4 regions of the Peribacillus suis genome follow, and region 2 is predicted to be linked to each of the others. Evidence: a T-box and tRNA genes for the amino acid it is inferred to sense, from the RefSeq annotation. Region 2 holds a T-box; the other regions hold tRNA genes.

Region 1 (3,187 bases), 620 kb from region 2:
GCGTGGGGGTTCAAGTCCCTTCACCCGCATCATTCATGCGGAAGTAGTTCAGTGGTAGAATACAACCTTGCCAAGGTTGGGGTCGCGGGTTCGAATCCCGTCTTCCGCTCCACTTTTCGTATGTGCCGGGGTGGCGGAACTGGCAGACGCACAGGACTTAAAATCCTGCGGTAGGTGACTACCGTACCGGTTCGATTCCGGTCCTCGGCACCATCTTAATATGCGCCCGTAGCTCAATTGGATAGAGCATCTGACTACGAATCAGAAGGTTGTAGGTTCGACTCCCGCCGGGCGCACCATGTTTTTTTGCGGGAAGTAGCTCAGCTTGGTAGAGCACTTGGTTTGGGACCAAGGGGTCGCAGGTTCGAATCCTGTCTTCCCGACCATGTGATTTTTAATGAAATGGGGCCTTAGCTCAGCTGGGAGAGCGCCTGCCTTGCACGCAGGAGGTCAGCGGTTCGATCCCGCTAGGCTCCACCATTTTTTCAAAAAAAGAAAACTTATATTATTTTGGCGGTGTAGCTCAGCTGGCTAGAGCGTACGGTTCATACCCGTGAGGTCGGGGGTTCGATCCCCTCCGCCGCTACCAATAAATATAAGGACCTTTAGCTCAGCTGGTTAGAGCAGACGGCTCATAACCGTCCGGTCGTAGGTTCGAGTCCTACAAGGTCCACCATAGAATTTTTTTCTTAGCCACGGAGGTATACCCAAGTTCGGCTGAAGGGATCGGTCTTGAAAACCGACAGGGGAGTCAAATCCCGCGGGGGTTCGAATCCCTCTACCTCCTCCATTTTTTTAAAAAGCAACAAGTTGTTTTAAAGCAACCTTACATATTAGGAAGTAAAAAAACAGTATTCATGAAAACTTGATGCAAAATGATTCATTATTACCGTCGCGGGGTGGAGCAGTCCGGTAGCTCGTCGGGCTCATAACCCGAAGGTCGCAGGTTCAAATCCTGTCCCCGCAATCATTAGGTCCCGTGGTGTAGCGGTTAACATGCCTGCCTGTCACGCAGGAGATCGCGGGTTCGATTCCCGTCGGGACCGCCATTTTTTAGGCTCAGTAGCTCAGTCGGTAGAGCAAAGGACTGAAAATCCTTGTGTCGGCGGTTCGATTCCGTCCTGAGCCACCATTACAATTTCATATTACGGCGATTGTGGCGAAGTGGTTAACGCACCTGATTGTGGTTCAGGCATTCGTGGGTTCGATTCCCATCAGTCGCCCCATTTCGCGGGTGTAGTTTAGTGGTAAAACCTCAGCCTTCCAAGCTGATGATGAGGGTTCGATTCCCTTCACCCGCTCCAATATGGGCCTATAGCTCAGCTGGTTAGAGCGCACGCCTGATAAGCGTGAGGTCGATGGTTCGAGTCCATTTAGGCCCACCATATTTTATTGTTCCGCAGTAGCTCAGTGGTAGAGCATTCGGCTGTTAACCGAACGGTCGTAGGTTCGAGTCCTACCTGCGGAGCCATGGGGAAGTACTCAAGAGGCTGAAGAGGCGCCCCTGCTAAGGGTGTAGGTCGCGCGAGCGGCGCGAGGGTTCAAATCCCTCCTTCTCCGCCATTCGGCCCGTTGGTCAAGCGGTTAAGACACCGCCCTTTCACGGCGGTAACACGGGTTCGATTCCCGTACGGGTCATAAAAAGAAGCATACATAAGTATGCTTCTTTTTTTATGACTGTTTTTTCTTATTATAGAAGTATTTTATTAATCGGATGTTTAATAAAATACTTCTATCTATTTAACCGATTGCGTAACGTGCATTCCTACCATAATGATCACTACTATTCCTACGAATACTCTATCAATGTTGAAGTTCGCTGAAGGCTGTGCAATAAAATAGCCTATTCCCCCCGTTGAAACAAACATTTCAGCAGCAATTACACCAACCAAGAACTGCCTGATTCCTACACGTAATCCAGATACAATTTGGGGTAAAGAACCTGGAAGAGCGACCGTAAGGAAAGTTTGAAGCTGAGAAGCTCCGAAAGCCTTTGTCACTCTTGTGAGATTGGGGTCAAGATTCTGTACACCGGACATGGTATTGAGAATAATCGCGAATACACCTGCGAGAAAGACGAGTAATACTTTGCTAGAAAATCCGGATCCCATCCATACCATGATTAAAGGCAGTAGGACAATGCGAGGGGTACCTAGCATTGCGGTTAGAAAAGGATCAAAAGCTTTATACCTAAAGGTTTGTACCATCCAGTAATTAGTCCGACGCCCATCCCTACGAAAGCAACTAGAATGAATCCTACGGAAAAGTTCTTAAGTGTGAATGCCAAGTTTTCCAAAAGTACACCGCTTACAGCTAGTTGATATCCGACCTGTACCATTTGCAATGGAGAACTTAAAAATATAGGATTGATTACTCTAAATTGATAGAGTAACTCCCAAAAGATGAGTACACTTAAGAAGCTAATCAAACCTATATAAGGTGGTCAGCTACATCGTAGGAGTCTTTTTTCTATAAGTTTGATTAAAGGAAGAGACCTTTTATTAGGATGGGCATATAATATGTCTTCCGTCACTGGACGGTATCTTAATTTATAGAATATATAGGAGCCTGTAATCCTTTTACAAAAAAAAAGACCGCAAGTAAATTCAGAAGAATTTCTTGCGGTCTTTTTATATTTCACTTTTTACTCGAGATTTGCGTGTCGGCCATACATTTTATTCGTATTCAATCCCTTTTTATCCATTATCCTTAAAATGACGCTATCGAAGAAAAGTAAGAGAGTCTGCTCAAATAGAGAGCCCATCGGTTGGATTGTTTGGTAATCACCTTCCGACTGGTCTTTAGGTGAACCAGGCAGCTTTATTGAGAAATCCGCCAATTTTCCAATGGTCGATTCGGGGGAAATTGTTACGGTCGCAATGGTTCCACCGATATTCGTTGCTTTCTCTGCTATGGAAATCAAACTTTTTGTTTCTCCCGAACCGGTTCCAAGGATTAAAAGGTCATCTTTTTCGAAGGTGGGGGTGACGGTTTCACCTAATACATATGCATCTATCCCCATATGCATCATTCGCATGGCAAAGGATTTACCCATCAGCCCGGATCTTCCTGCACCTGCTACAAAAACTTTCTTTGCTTCAAGAATCCGATTAACCAGTTGTTCAGCTTCTTCGTCAGCTATTAAGTCTACTGAACGACTTAGCTCTTGTATGATTTTAGCCATATA
Region 2 (3,187 bases):
TAAGGCTGATGAAGAGAATGTCATGACAGCTAAAGATACGGCACTTCTTGCTTATCGTCTAATTAACGACTATCCGGAAGTATTAGATTATGCCAGTATTTCTAAGCTGAAGTTCCGAGATGGAAAAGAGTATTCTAATTTCAACTGGATGTTACCTGGTCTAATTTTTGAATATGAGGGTGTAGATGGACTTAAAACAGGTTCTACAGACTACGCTGGTTACGCTCATACGGGCACAGTCATCCGAGATGGGCAGCGTTATATAACGGTAGTGATGAAATCCACTACTAAAAACGAACGTTTTGCCGATAGCACTAAGCTGATGAATTATGCATACAGTACATTTAAAAAAGAAAAAGTCCTTCCTGCTAATTACGAAGTAAAAGGTAGCAAGAGCCTGGCTGTCGTGAAAGGGAAGGAAGACAGCATTAAAGTTCAATCTAAGAAAGCGATTGAAATGCTAGTCGAAAACGGCGAAAAAGATCAATATAATACTAAAGTTGTAGTTGATAAAAGCAAGTTGAATAAAGATGGTAAGTTAACGGCCCCAATCAAAAAAGGGGAGAAGCTGGGTTATATCGCTGTAACTCCTAAGCAGGGTGAAGATTATGGATTTATTAACAGTGATACAGCGAAAGTCGATTTAGTGGCTGCTGAAACTGTTGATAAAGCTAACTGGTTCGTATTATCAATGCGCGCAATCGGTGGATTCTTCGGTGATGTATGGAGCAGTGTAGCCTCTACGGTTAAAGGCTGGTTTTAATTTTCGTGTATAAAATGGTTGCGTAATGTGTAAAATTATAGTACATTATGGAAAACAATTTGATTTCGAGAAAACCATGACAGGAAAAAGTAATAAGTGCTTCTTTCTTAAGAGAGCCGGTGGCTGGTGCAAATCGGTGTGAGAGTCTTATGAATCCCTCCTGGAGTAAAGTATGGAACGCCTTTACTAGGTTAGTAATTACTTTCGGCTAAAAGCCGTTATCGTGATAAGTGGAAGGTGTTTTTTCGTACACCTTTAACTAGGGTGGCAACGCGGGTTAACTCTCGTCCCTTCTTCAGGGGACGGGAGTTTTTTGCGTTCTCGAGTAAAATCATCAGTAAATAAGGAGGAAATGTAATGTTGGACTTGAAATACGTAAGAAATAACTTTGAAGAGTTAAAAAATGTTTTGCAATTCAGGGGAGAAGATTTGACCGATTTGGGTAAATTCGAGGAACTGGACGTTAAACGCCGGTCTTTAATTGCCGATACAGAAAAGTTAAAAAGTAAACGAAATGAAGTATCTCAACAGGTAGCCGTTTTAAAACGGGAGAAGAAAGATGCAGACCAACTGATTACGGAGATGCGTCAGGTTGGCGATCAAATAAAGGGGTATGACGAAGAACTACGTGAAGTAGAAGCGCAATTAGAGAAGTTGCTCCTTTCTATACCGAATATTCCACATGAAAGTGTTCCTGTAGGTGAAACGGAAGATGATAACGTGGAAATTCGCAAATGGGGTGAATTGCCGGAATTCACATTCGAACCTAAGCCCCATTGGGATGTGGCTGGTGATCTAGGAATACTGGACTTCGAAAGAGCTGCGAAAGTGACGGGTAGTCGTTTTGTCTTTTATAGAGGTCTTGGTGCCCGTTTGGAACGTGCATTGATTAGCTTTATGCTGGATTTACATGTCGAAGAACATGGATATGAGGAAATGCTGCCTCCTTATATGGTCAATCGTGCAAGCATGACAGGTACAGGACAGCTGCCTAAGTTCGAGGAAGACGCATTCAGAATTGAAAGCGAGGATTATTTCTTGATTCCTACTGCGGAAGTACCGGTTACCAACTTCCATCGTGATGAAATCTTGAGTGCCGATGATCTGCCAATCAGCTATGCGGCATATAGTGCATCTTTCCGTTCAGAAGCAGGTTCTGCAGGCCGGGATACACGCGGGTTAATTCGCCAGCATCAATTCAACAAAGTGGAATTAGTTAAATTCGTGAAGCCGGAAGATTCATACGCAGAATTAGAAAAGCTTACAGGTCATGCCGAGAAAGTTCTTCAATTACTTGGATTGCCTTACCGAGTGCTGAGTATGTGTACGGGTGACCTTGGATTTACTGCCGCTAAAAAATATGACCTTGAAGTATGGATTCCAAGCTATGGAACCTACCGGGAAATCTCATCATGCAGTAACTTTGAGGCATTCCAGGCTAGACGGGCCAATATCCGTTTCCGTCGTGAGGCGAAAGGCAAACCGGAACACGTTCATACATTGAATGGATCAGGTCTTGCCATTGGACGGACAGTAGCCGCTCTTTTGGAAAACTATCAACAGGAAGACGGCACGGTCATCATCCCTGAAGTATTACGCCCGTATATGCGTGGTGCGGAAGTCATCAAGCCAAAATAATGTTTAAAATCATAATGTGGACCAGACCCCGAAAAGGGTAATCTGGTCCACTAATAATTATTTTAAAAAAGTGTTCTAAGAGTGCTTGACTTCTTTTGTGAATCGGTGTAATATAATAAATGTTGATACGGAGGTATACCCAAGTTCGGCTGAAGGGATCGGTCTTGAAAACCGACAGGGGAGTCAAATCCCGCGGGGGTTCGAATCCCTCTACCTCCTCCATAACTTATTAATAACCACAGCGCATAAATTGGATATCGTTGTCCCGTTACAGAAATGTAACGGGATTTTTGTTTTCTGATATAACAAAAAAACCATTGGCAACAACGCCAATGGTTTTTCTTTATTTATTACGTAGTAAACGGGTTTGTTCCATGTATTCAGCAATCCGTTTTATAAGAGGTTCGATGCTAGCTTCATCATGCATAAGATCATATTCATTAATGTTTAAACGAAGGACCGGACAGGCATTGAATTGATTGATCCATTCCTCGTAACGATTGTGCATTTCCTGCCAATATTCAATCGGTGTATGCTGTTCCATCGGACGTCCACGTACTTGGATTCGATTAAGGATATCATCGATTGAACCCTCAAGATAGATAACCAAATCGGGGTGGGGGAAGTAAGGTGTCAGCACCATGGCGTTGAACAGGCTGGTATACGTTTCGTAGTCCACTTCATTCATAGTGCCTTTTTCATAGTGCATTTTCGCAAAAATCCCCGTATCTTCATAAATGGATCGGTCCTGAATGAAGCCACCGCCATACTCGAAAATCTTTTTCT
Region 3 (3,187 bases), 280 kb from region 2:
GTCCCAGTGTGGCCGATCACCCTCTCAGGTCGGCTACGCATCGTCGCCTTGGTGAGCCATTACCTCACCAACTAGCTAATGCGCCGCGGGCCCATCTATAAGTGACAGCCGAAACCGTCTTTCCATCTTCTCTCATGCGAGAAAAGAACATATCCGGTATTAGCTCCGGTTTCCCGAAGTTATCCCAGTCTTATAGGCAGGTTGCCCACGTGTTACTCACCCGTCCGCCGCTAATCTCAGGGAGCAAGCTCCCATCGATTCGCTCGACTTGCATGTATTAGGCACGCCGCCAGCGTTCGTCCTGAGCCAGGATCAAACTCTCCGAAGAAATGTTTGACTTGCTCATTTTGCTTTTTTATAGTGTGTGCTCACTCAAAATTTACGTTGGCGCTTTGTTTTGTTCAGTTTTCAAAGAGCAATAATGGTAATAATGGAGCGGGTGAAGAGAATCGAACTCTCATCATCAGCTTGGAAGGCTGAGGTTTTACCACTAAACTACACCCGCATTATATAATTATGAATGATTCCGAGAAATAATGGTCGGGAAGACAGGATTCGAACCTGCGACCCCTTGGTCCCAAACCAAGTGCTCTACCAAGCTGAGCTACTTCCCGTAAAATATGGTGCGCCCGGCGGGAGTCGAACCTACAACCTTCTGATTCGTAGTCAGATGCTCTATCCAATTGAGCTACGGGCGCTAATTTCTATGATGTTATTGGTGCGGCCGAGAGGAGTCGAACCTCCACGGGGTTTCCCCCACTAGGCCCTCAACCTAGCGCGTCTGCCATTCCGCCACGACCGCGAAAGCGACTTCGTAAGTTTAACACCTTTTCAACTTGTTGTCAAGTAGAAAGTTATGCGGGTGAAGGGACTTGAACCCCCACGCCTTGCGGCGCCAGATCCTAAGTCTGGTGCGTCTGCCAATTCCGCCACACCCGCGTAATAAAATGAAAATGGTGAGCCATGAAGGATTCGAACCTTCGACCCTCTGATTAAAAGTCAGATGCTCTACCAACTGAGCTAATGGCTCTAAATGAAAATGGCTGGGCTAGAAGGGATCGAACCTTCGCATGACGGAATCAAAATCCGTTGCCTTACCGCTTGGCTATAGCCCATCAATCAAACTCATTAACAGCTAGGTTAATATTATATCACTATAACATCACTTTAGCAAGAGTTTATTTTTAAAAAAATAATGGCGGTCCCGACGGGAATCGAACCCGCGATCTCCTGCGTGACAGGCAGGCATGTTAACCGCTACACCACGGGACCAGCAAATAATGTTACGAAAAAAAGTGACCCATACGGGATTCGAACCCGTGTTACCGCCGTGAAAGGGCGGTGTCTTAACCGCTTGACCAATGGGCCTTAATTAAAATGTTTCTGGCGGAGAAGGAGGGATTTGAACCCTCGCGCCGCTCGCGCGACCTACACCCTTAGCAGGGGCGCCTCTTCAGCCTCTTGAGTACTTCCCCAAAAAAATGGCTCCGCAGGTAGGACTCGAACCTACGACCGTTCGGTTAACAGCCGAATGCTCTACCACTGAGCTACTGCGGAATAGTGAAAGTTGGTTCCCTTTTTATGCTCAAGGACCTTAGTGGTTGTCGTGAAGAACAAGTTGTTATCTTGTCGACTCTTATGATTATAAAGAGGTTCAGAGTTAAAGTCAAGACATCTTTTTCTTTTTTTTATTTTTTTATTTCTTTTTCTTTAATCCCTTGGTAAATCAACGTTCCTCGGCACTTTCCACAGACAAATCTCGAAGTATCAATTCTTTTTTTTCTTAAATATACCTGCTGACATTGTGCACATATATATTGAATTGTATTCCTTTTCCTCTTAACTTGATTCGAAGGCAAAGGCGAACAGAATCTTGGGGCTCCCGTTTTTTTCAGTAAATGCTTAAAGTCTGCATCCCGGTGCTGGTACCCTTTCTTCTCAAGATGGAGATGATAGTGACATAATTCATGTTTGATGATCCCAATCAATTCTTCCAAACCACGTTCCTCGAAATATTTCTTGTTTATTTCTATATTATGAGTACCAAGCAAGTACCTTCCACCTGTTGTGCGAAGTCGTGGGTTAAAGCTAGCTTGATGCTTAAACTTCCTTTGAAAGTGATTCATCGAAATTTCCTCAACCAATTTTTGCAATTGTTGATTATCCATCTCCCACACTCCTTCCATGGTAACAAGACAACCTATTATAACATAGACTAATAAAACAACAGGAATCTTTGGGGAGGTTAGTGTTATGCCGAAATGGTTTCAAAACCAAATTAGAAGAGCTTTCTATGATAAGGATTATTATCAAGTGAAAATGTTGAATCAATGCTGGTTTTTTTATCAAAAAAAAGAAACGCTACATTTATGATCATGATTCTACTTACGTAGTGTTCGCTCTCCTATAAAAAAACCCCTTCTAAAAAAGAAGGAGTCTTTTCATTCATTAATTTTGGTCCTTAGGTTGTAACATGGTCAGCGACACTCTCTGTTTTTGAGCATCAACTTGTTCCACCCAAACGGTTACTACGTCTCCGACAGCCACAACGTCCATCGGATTCTTTATAAAACGGTTACTAAGTTTGGATATATGCACGAGGCCATCTTGTTTGACGCCAATGTCCACAAATGCACCGAAGTCTACAACATTTCTCACCGTACCTTGTAGTTCCATGCCGGTCTTTAAATCTTCCATTTTCAAAACGTCCTTTTTAAGCAAGGGTTTTGAAAGCTCGTCTCTCGGATCTCTTCCTGGTTTGACCAAATCATCGATGATGTCTTTAATCGTTATTTCCCCGATATCCAACTCATCAGCCAATTCTTTCGGATTTAAGCTGACTAATTGTTTATTCAACTCATCACTACCAAGGTCATCAGAAGTGAAACCGATTTTCTTTAGCATTTTATTCACAGCTCCATAGTTCTCCGGATGGATGGCTGTTTGATCGAGCGGTTCCTTGCCATTTAAAATGCGTAAGAAGCCTATGCATTGCTCATATGTTTTTGCGCCTAGTCGAGGAATCTTTTTTAATTCCTTCCTACTTGAGAACTTTCCTTCTTCTTCTCTCTTTTTGACGATATTTTGTGCAACAGATTTTGATAACCCCGCTACATATTGTAATAGGGATGGAGAAGCGGTATTGACGTTCACCCCTACTTGGTTAACGGCAGTTTCAACCACGAAG
Region 4 (3,187 bases), 720 kb from region 2:
TGGAAGGTTAAGGGGAGAGGTTAGCGCAAGCGAAGCTTTGAACCGAAGCCCCAGTAAACGGCGGCCGTAACTATAACGGTCCTAAGGTAGCGAAATTCCTTGTCGGGTAAGTTCCGACCCGCACGAAAGGTGTAACGATCTGGGCACTGTCTCAACGAGAGACTCGGTGAAATTATAGTACCTGTGAAGATGCAGGTTACCCGCGACAGGACGGAAAGACCCCGTGGAGCTTTACTGCAGCCTGATATTGAATTTTGTTACAGCTTGTACAGGATAGGTAGGAGCCTGAGAAGCCGGAGCGCTAGCTTCGGTGGAGGCGTTGGTGGGATACTACCCTGGCTGTATTGAAATTCTAACCCGCGCCCCTTATCGGGGTGGGAGACAGTGTCAGGTGGGCAGTTTGACTGGGGCGGTCGCCTCCTAAAGAGTAACGGAGGCGCCCAAAGGTTCCCTCAGAATGGTTGGAAATCATTCGCAGAGTGTAAAGGCACAAGGGAGCTTGACTGCGAGACCTACAAGTCGAGCAGGGACGAAAGTCGGGCTTAGTGATCCGGTGGTTCCGCATGGAAGGGCCATCGCTCAACGGATAAAAGCTACCCCGGGGATAACAGGCTTATCTCCCCCAAGAGTCCACATCGACGGGGAGGTTTGGCACCTCGATGTCGGCTCATCGCATCCTGGGGCTGTAGTCGGTCCCAAGGGTTGGGCTGTTCGCCCATTAAAGCGGTACGCGAGCTGGGTTCAGAACGTCGTGAGACAGTTCGGTCCCTATCCGTCGCGGGCGCAGGAAATTTGAGAGGAGCTGTCCTTAGTACGAGAGGACCGGGATGGACGCACCGCTGGTGTACCAGTTGTCTTGCCAAAGGCATAGCTGGGTAGCTACGTGCGGAAGGGATAAGTGCTGAAAGCATCTAAGCATGAAGCCCCCCTCAAGATGAGATTTCCCATGGCGCAAGCTAGTAAGATCCCTGAAAGATGATCAGGTTGATAGGTCAGAGGTGGAAGCGTGGCGACATGTGGAGCTGACTGATACTAATAGATCGAGGACTTAACCAACGCTTTAAAAAGATGAACACCTTCTGATATTATCTAGTTTTGAAGGAATGAAAATTTCTTCTTGCATTTTTTAAAAAAGATGATATAATAATAGATGTCTTGAAAAAATGCTAACCAACAATGTTTGGTGACGATAGCGAAGAGGTCACACCCGTTCCCATTCCGAACACGGCAGTTAAGCTCTTCAGCGCCGATGGTAGTTGGGGGTTTCCCCCTGTGAGAGTAGGACGTCGCCAAGCTTGTATTGTTCCGCAGTAGCTCAGTGGTAGAGCATTCGGCTGTTAACCGAACGGTCGTAGGTTCGAGTCCTACCTGCGGAGCCATATTGGAGAGCTGTCCGAGTGGCCGAAGGAGCACGATTGGAAATCGTGTAGACGGGTAACCCTGTCTCAAGGGTTCAAATCCCTTGCTCTCCGCCATTTAATACCTGGCCCGTTGGTCAAGCGGTTAAGACACCGCCCTTTCACGGCGGTAACACGGGTTCGATTCCCGTACGGGTCACCATTTCGATAACTTATTGGAGGATTAGCTCAGCTGGGAGAGCATCTGCCTTACAAGCAGAGGGTCGGCGGTTCGATCCCGTCATCCTCCACCATTTCTTTTAAAAAGCATCAAGTTGTTTCTTTATGAATGGAACACTTAACACGAAAACTTGAGGCATATAGTAACATTATTATTATCGCGGGGTGGAGCAGTCCGGTAGCTCGTCGGGCTCATAACCCGAAGGTCGCAGGTTCAAATCCTGTCCCCGCAATCTATGGTCCCGTGGTGTAGCGGTTAACATGCCTGCCTGTCACGCAGGAGATCGCGGGTTCGATTCCCGTCGGGACCGCCATTTTTAATTGTTTGGCTCAGTAGCTCAGTCGGTAGAGCAAAGGACTGAAAATCCTTGTGTCGGCGGTTCGATTCCGTCCTGAGCCACCATAGTAGTGCCGGTGTAGCTCAACTGGTAGAGCAACTGACTTGTAATCAGTAGGTTGGGGGTTCAAGTCCTCTTGCCGGCACCATGTTTCATCCGTGGAGGGGTAGCGAAGTGGCTAAACGCGGCGGACTGTAAATCCGCTCCTTCGGGTTCGGCAGTTCGAATCTGCCCCCCTCCACCATCTTACAGGGGTATAGTTTAAAGGTAGAACAGAGGTCTCCAAAACCTCCGGTGTGGGTTCGAGTCCTACTACCCCTGCCAATTTTATTGTTATGGCGATTGTGGCGAAGTGGTTAACGCACCTGATTGTGGTTCAGGCATTCGTGGGTTCGATTCCCATCAGTCGCCCCATTTTCAATAAAATGATGGTATAATGAATATAACATTAATGGGCTATAGCCAAGCGGTAAGGCAACGGATTTTGATTCCGTCATGCGAAGGTTCGATCCCTTCTAGCCCAGCCATATGCGAAAGTAGTTCAGTGGTAGAATACAACCTTGCCAAGGTTGGGGTCGCGGGTTCGAATCCCGTCTTTCGCTCCAAAAATGTTGGCGGCATAGCCAAGCGGTAAGGCAGAGGTCTGCAAAACCTTTATCACCGGTTCAATTCCGGTTGCCGCCTCCAACAAATTTTGCCCGAGTGGTGGAATGGCAGACACGCTGCACTCAAAATGCAGTGCCGCAAGGCGTGCCGGTTCGACCCCGGCCTCGGGTATCATACGGTCGAAGATATGTCATACAAAAAAGATCTCAACTTAACTGTTGAGGTCTTTTTTTTATTTAATAAACATGAGATTTAGATTATACGTCAGAAAGGATGTGAAATACGTCCATTCTCAATTCAGGTTATGCATTCTTCAATTACTTCAGACCGTTCCCCTTACTTGTGATTTACTATGTAATTGGATTATCAAAGATTTGAACCAAAACGTTTTTATATCCGTTTAACAAAGCATTAAAAGCAATACTCTTAGTAAACGATACTTATTGAATTAGGCTGAAACCTTAGGCGGTTTGCCCTGAAATTTTCTAATGACATGCTTAAATTAATAAAGAGTTCAGTATAGGCGTTCTTACCCATTATCCTGTAATATTATTACTAGAAGTAAAACAGGGGGTTTTTGGGTATGGGGATTTCTTTAAGGACTAACATAAGCACTCAAATATTGGATGAAACATCCGTTTTAGCTGCACTGGAGTCAAATTTAGC

The links. A T-box is a leader RNA that pairs with one kind of tRNA and senses whether it is charged. The one in region 2 lies ahead of serS (serine--tRNA ligase), so its partner is inferred to be a tRNA-Ser.
Region 1: it encodes a tRNA-Ser, which carries the amino acid that the T-box ahead of serS (serine--tRNA ligase) is inferred to sense. The anticodon was not compared.
Region 3: it encodes a tRNA-Ser, which carries the amino acid that the T-box ahead of serS (serine--tRNA ligase) is inferred to sense. The anticodon was not compared.
Region 4: it encodes a tRNA-Ser, which carries the amino acid that the T-box ahead of serS (serine--tRNA ligase) is inferred to sense. The anticodon was not compared.

Annotation. Positions count from the first base shown of each region.
Region 1 is NZ_CM182019.1:3,613,327-3,616,513, reverse strand. Features, by position in the region: tRNA gene AC503W_RS17755 (tRNA-Leu) at 1-29, shown strand, start outside; tRNA gene AC503W_RS17750 (tRNA-Gly) at 38-112, shown strand; tRNA gene AC503W_RS17745 (tRNA-Leu) at 125-213, shown strand; tRNA gene AC503W_RS17740 (tRNA-Arg) at 223-299, shown strand; tRNA gene AC503W_RS17735 (tRNA-Pro) at 310-386, shown strand; tRNA gene AC503W_RS17730 (tRNA-Ala) at 405-480, shown strand; tRNA gene AC503W_RS17725 (tRNA-Met) at 513-589, shown strand; tRNA gene AC503W_RS17720 (tRNA-Ile) at 600-676, shown strand; tRNA gene AC503W_RS17715 (tRNA-Ser) at 698-790, shown strand; tRNA gene AC503W_RS17710 (tRNA-Met) at 894-967, shown strand; tRNA gene AC503W_RS17705 (tRNA-Asp) at 974-1,049, shown strand; tRNA gene AC503W_RS17700 (tRNA-Phe) at 1,057-1,132, shown strand; tRNA gene AC503W_RS17695 (tRNA-His) at 1,151-1,226, shown strand; tRNA gene AC503W_RS17690 (tRNA-Gly) at 1,231-1,304, shown strand; tRNA gene AC503W_RS17685 (tRNA-Ile) at 1,309-1,385, shown strand; tRNA gene AC503W_RS17680 (tRNA-Asn) at 1,397-1,471, shown strand; tRNA gene AC503W_RS17675 (tRNA-Ser) at 1,473-1,563, shown strand; tRNA gene AC503W_RS17670 (tRNA-Glu) at 1,567-1,638, shown strand; gene AC503W_RS17665 (ABC transporter permease) at 1,737-2,207, opposite strand; gene hxlB (6-phospho-3-hexuloisomerase) at 2,645-3,187, opposite strand, start outside.
Region 2 is NZ_CM182019.1:19,171-22,357, forward strand. Features, by position in the region: gene AC503W_RS00080 (D-alanyl-D-alanine carboxypeptidase family protein) at 1-763, shown strand, start outside; T-box leader at 831-1,058, shown strand; gene serS (serine--tRNA ligase) at 1,121-2,401, shown strand; tRNA gene AC503W_RS00090 (tRNA-Ser) at 2,531-2,623, shown strand; gene AC503W_RS00095 (deoxynucleoside kinase) at 2,745-3,187, opposite strand, start outside.
Region 3 is NZ_CM182019.1:302,612-305,798, reverse strand. Features, by position in the region: rRNA gene AC503W_RS01605 (16S ribosomal RNA) at 1-328, opposite strand, end outside; tRNA gene AC503W_RS01600 (tRNA-Gly) at 432-505, opposite strand; tRNA gene AC503W_RS01595 (tRNA-Pro) at 538-614, opposite strand; tRNA gene AC503W_RS01590 (tRNA-Arg) at 622-698, opposite strand; tRNA gene AC503W_RS01585 (tRNA-Leu) at 717-802, opposite strand; tRNA gene AC503W_RS01580 (tRNA-Leu) at 858-939, opposite strand; tRNA gene AC503W_RS01575 (tRNA-Lys) at 955-1,030, opposite strand; tRNA gene AC503W_RS01570 (tRNA-Gln) at 1,041-1,115, opposite strand; tRNA gene AC503W_RS01565 (tRNA-Asp) at 1,197-1,272, opposite strand; tRNA gene AC503W_RS01560 (tRNA-Glu) at 1,297-1,368, opposite strand; tRNA gene AC503W_RS01555 (tRNA-Ser) at 1,385-1,475, opposite strand; tRNA gene AC503W_RS01550 (tRNA-Asn) at 1,483-1,557, opposite strand; gene AC503W_RS01545 (SprT family protein) at 1,689-2,168, opposite strand; gene cmpA (cortex morphogenetic protein CmpA) at 2,254-2,373, shown strand; gene AC503W_RS01535 (Tex family protein) at 2,449-3,187, opposite strand, start outside.
Region 4 is NZ_CM182019.1:742,603-745,789, forward strand. Features, by position in the region: rRNA gene AC503W_RS03565 (23S ribosomal RNA) at 1-1,056, shown strand, start outside; rRNA gene rrf (5S ribosomal RNA) at 1,180-1,295, shown strand; tRNA gene AC503W_RS03575 (tRNA-Asn) at 1,305-1,379, shown strand; tRNA gene AC503W_RS03580 (tRNA-Ser) at 1,384-1,475, shown strand; tRNA gene AC503W_RS03585 (tRNA-Glu) at 1,486-1,560, shown strand; tRNA gene AC503W_RS03590 (tRNA-Val) at 1,576-1,651, shown strand; tRNA gene AC503W_RS03595 (tRNA-Met) at 1,737-1,810, shown strand; tRNA gene AC503W_RS03600 (tRNA-Asp) at 1,816-1,891, shown strand; tRNA gene AC503W_RS03605 (tRNA-Phe) at 1,905-1,980, shown strand; tRNA gene AC503W_RS03610 (tRNA-Thr) at 1,988-2,063, shown strand; tRNA gene AC503W_RS03615 (tRNA-Tyr) at 2,076-2,159, shown strand; tRNA gene AC503W_RS03620 (tRNA-Trp) at 2,166-2,239, shown strand; tRNA gene AC503W_RS03625 (tRNA-His) at 2,254-2,329, shown strand; tRNA gene AC503W_RS03630 (tRNA-Gln) at 2,368-2,442, shown strand; tRNA gene AC503W_RS03635 (tRNA-Gly) at 2,446-2,520, shown strand; tRNA gene AC503W_RS03640 (tRNA-Cys) at 2,529-2,602, shown strand; tRNA gene AC503W_RS03645 (tRNA-Leu) at 2,612-2,692, shown strand; gene AC503W_RS03650 (methyl-accepting chemotaxis protein) at 3,105-3,187, shown strand, end outside.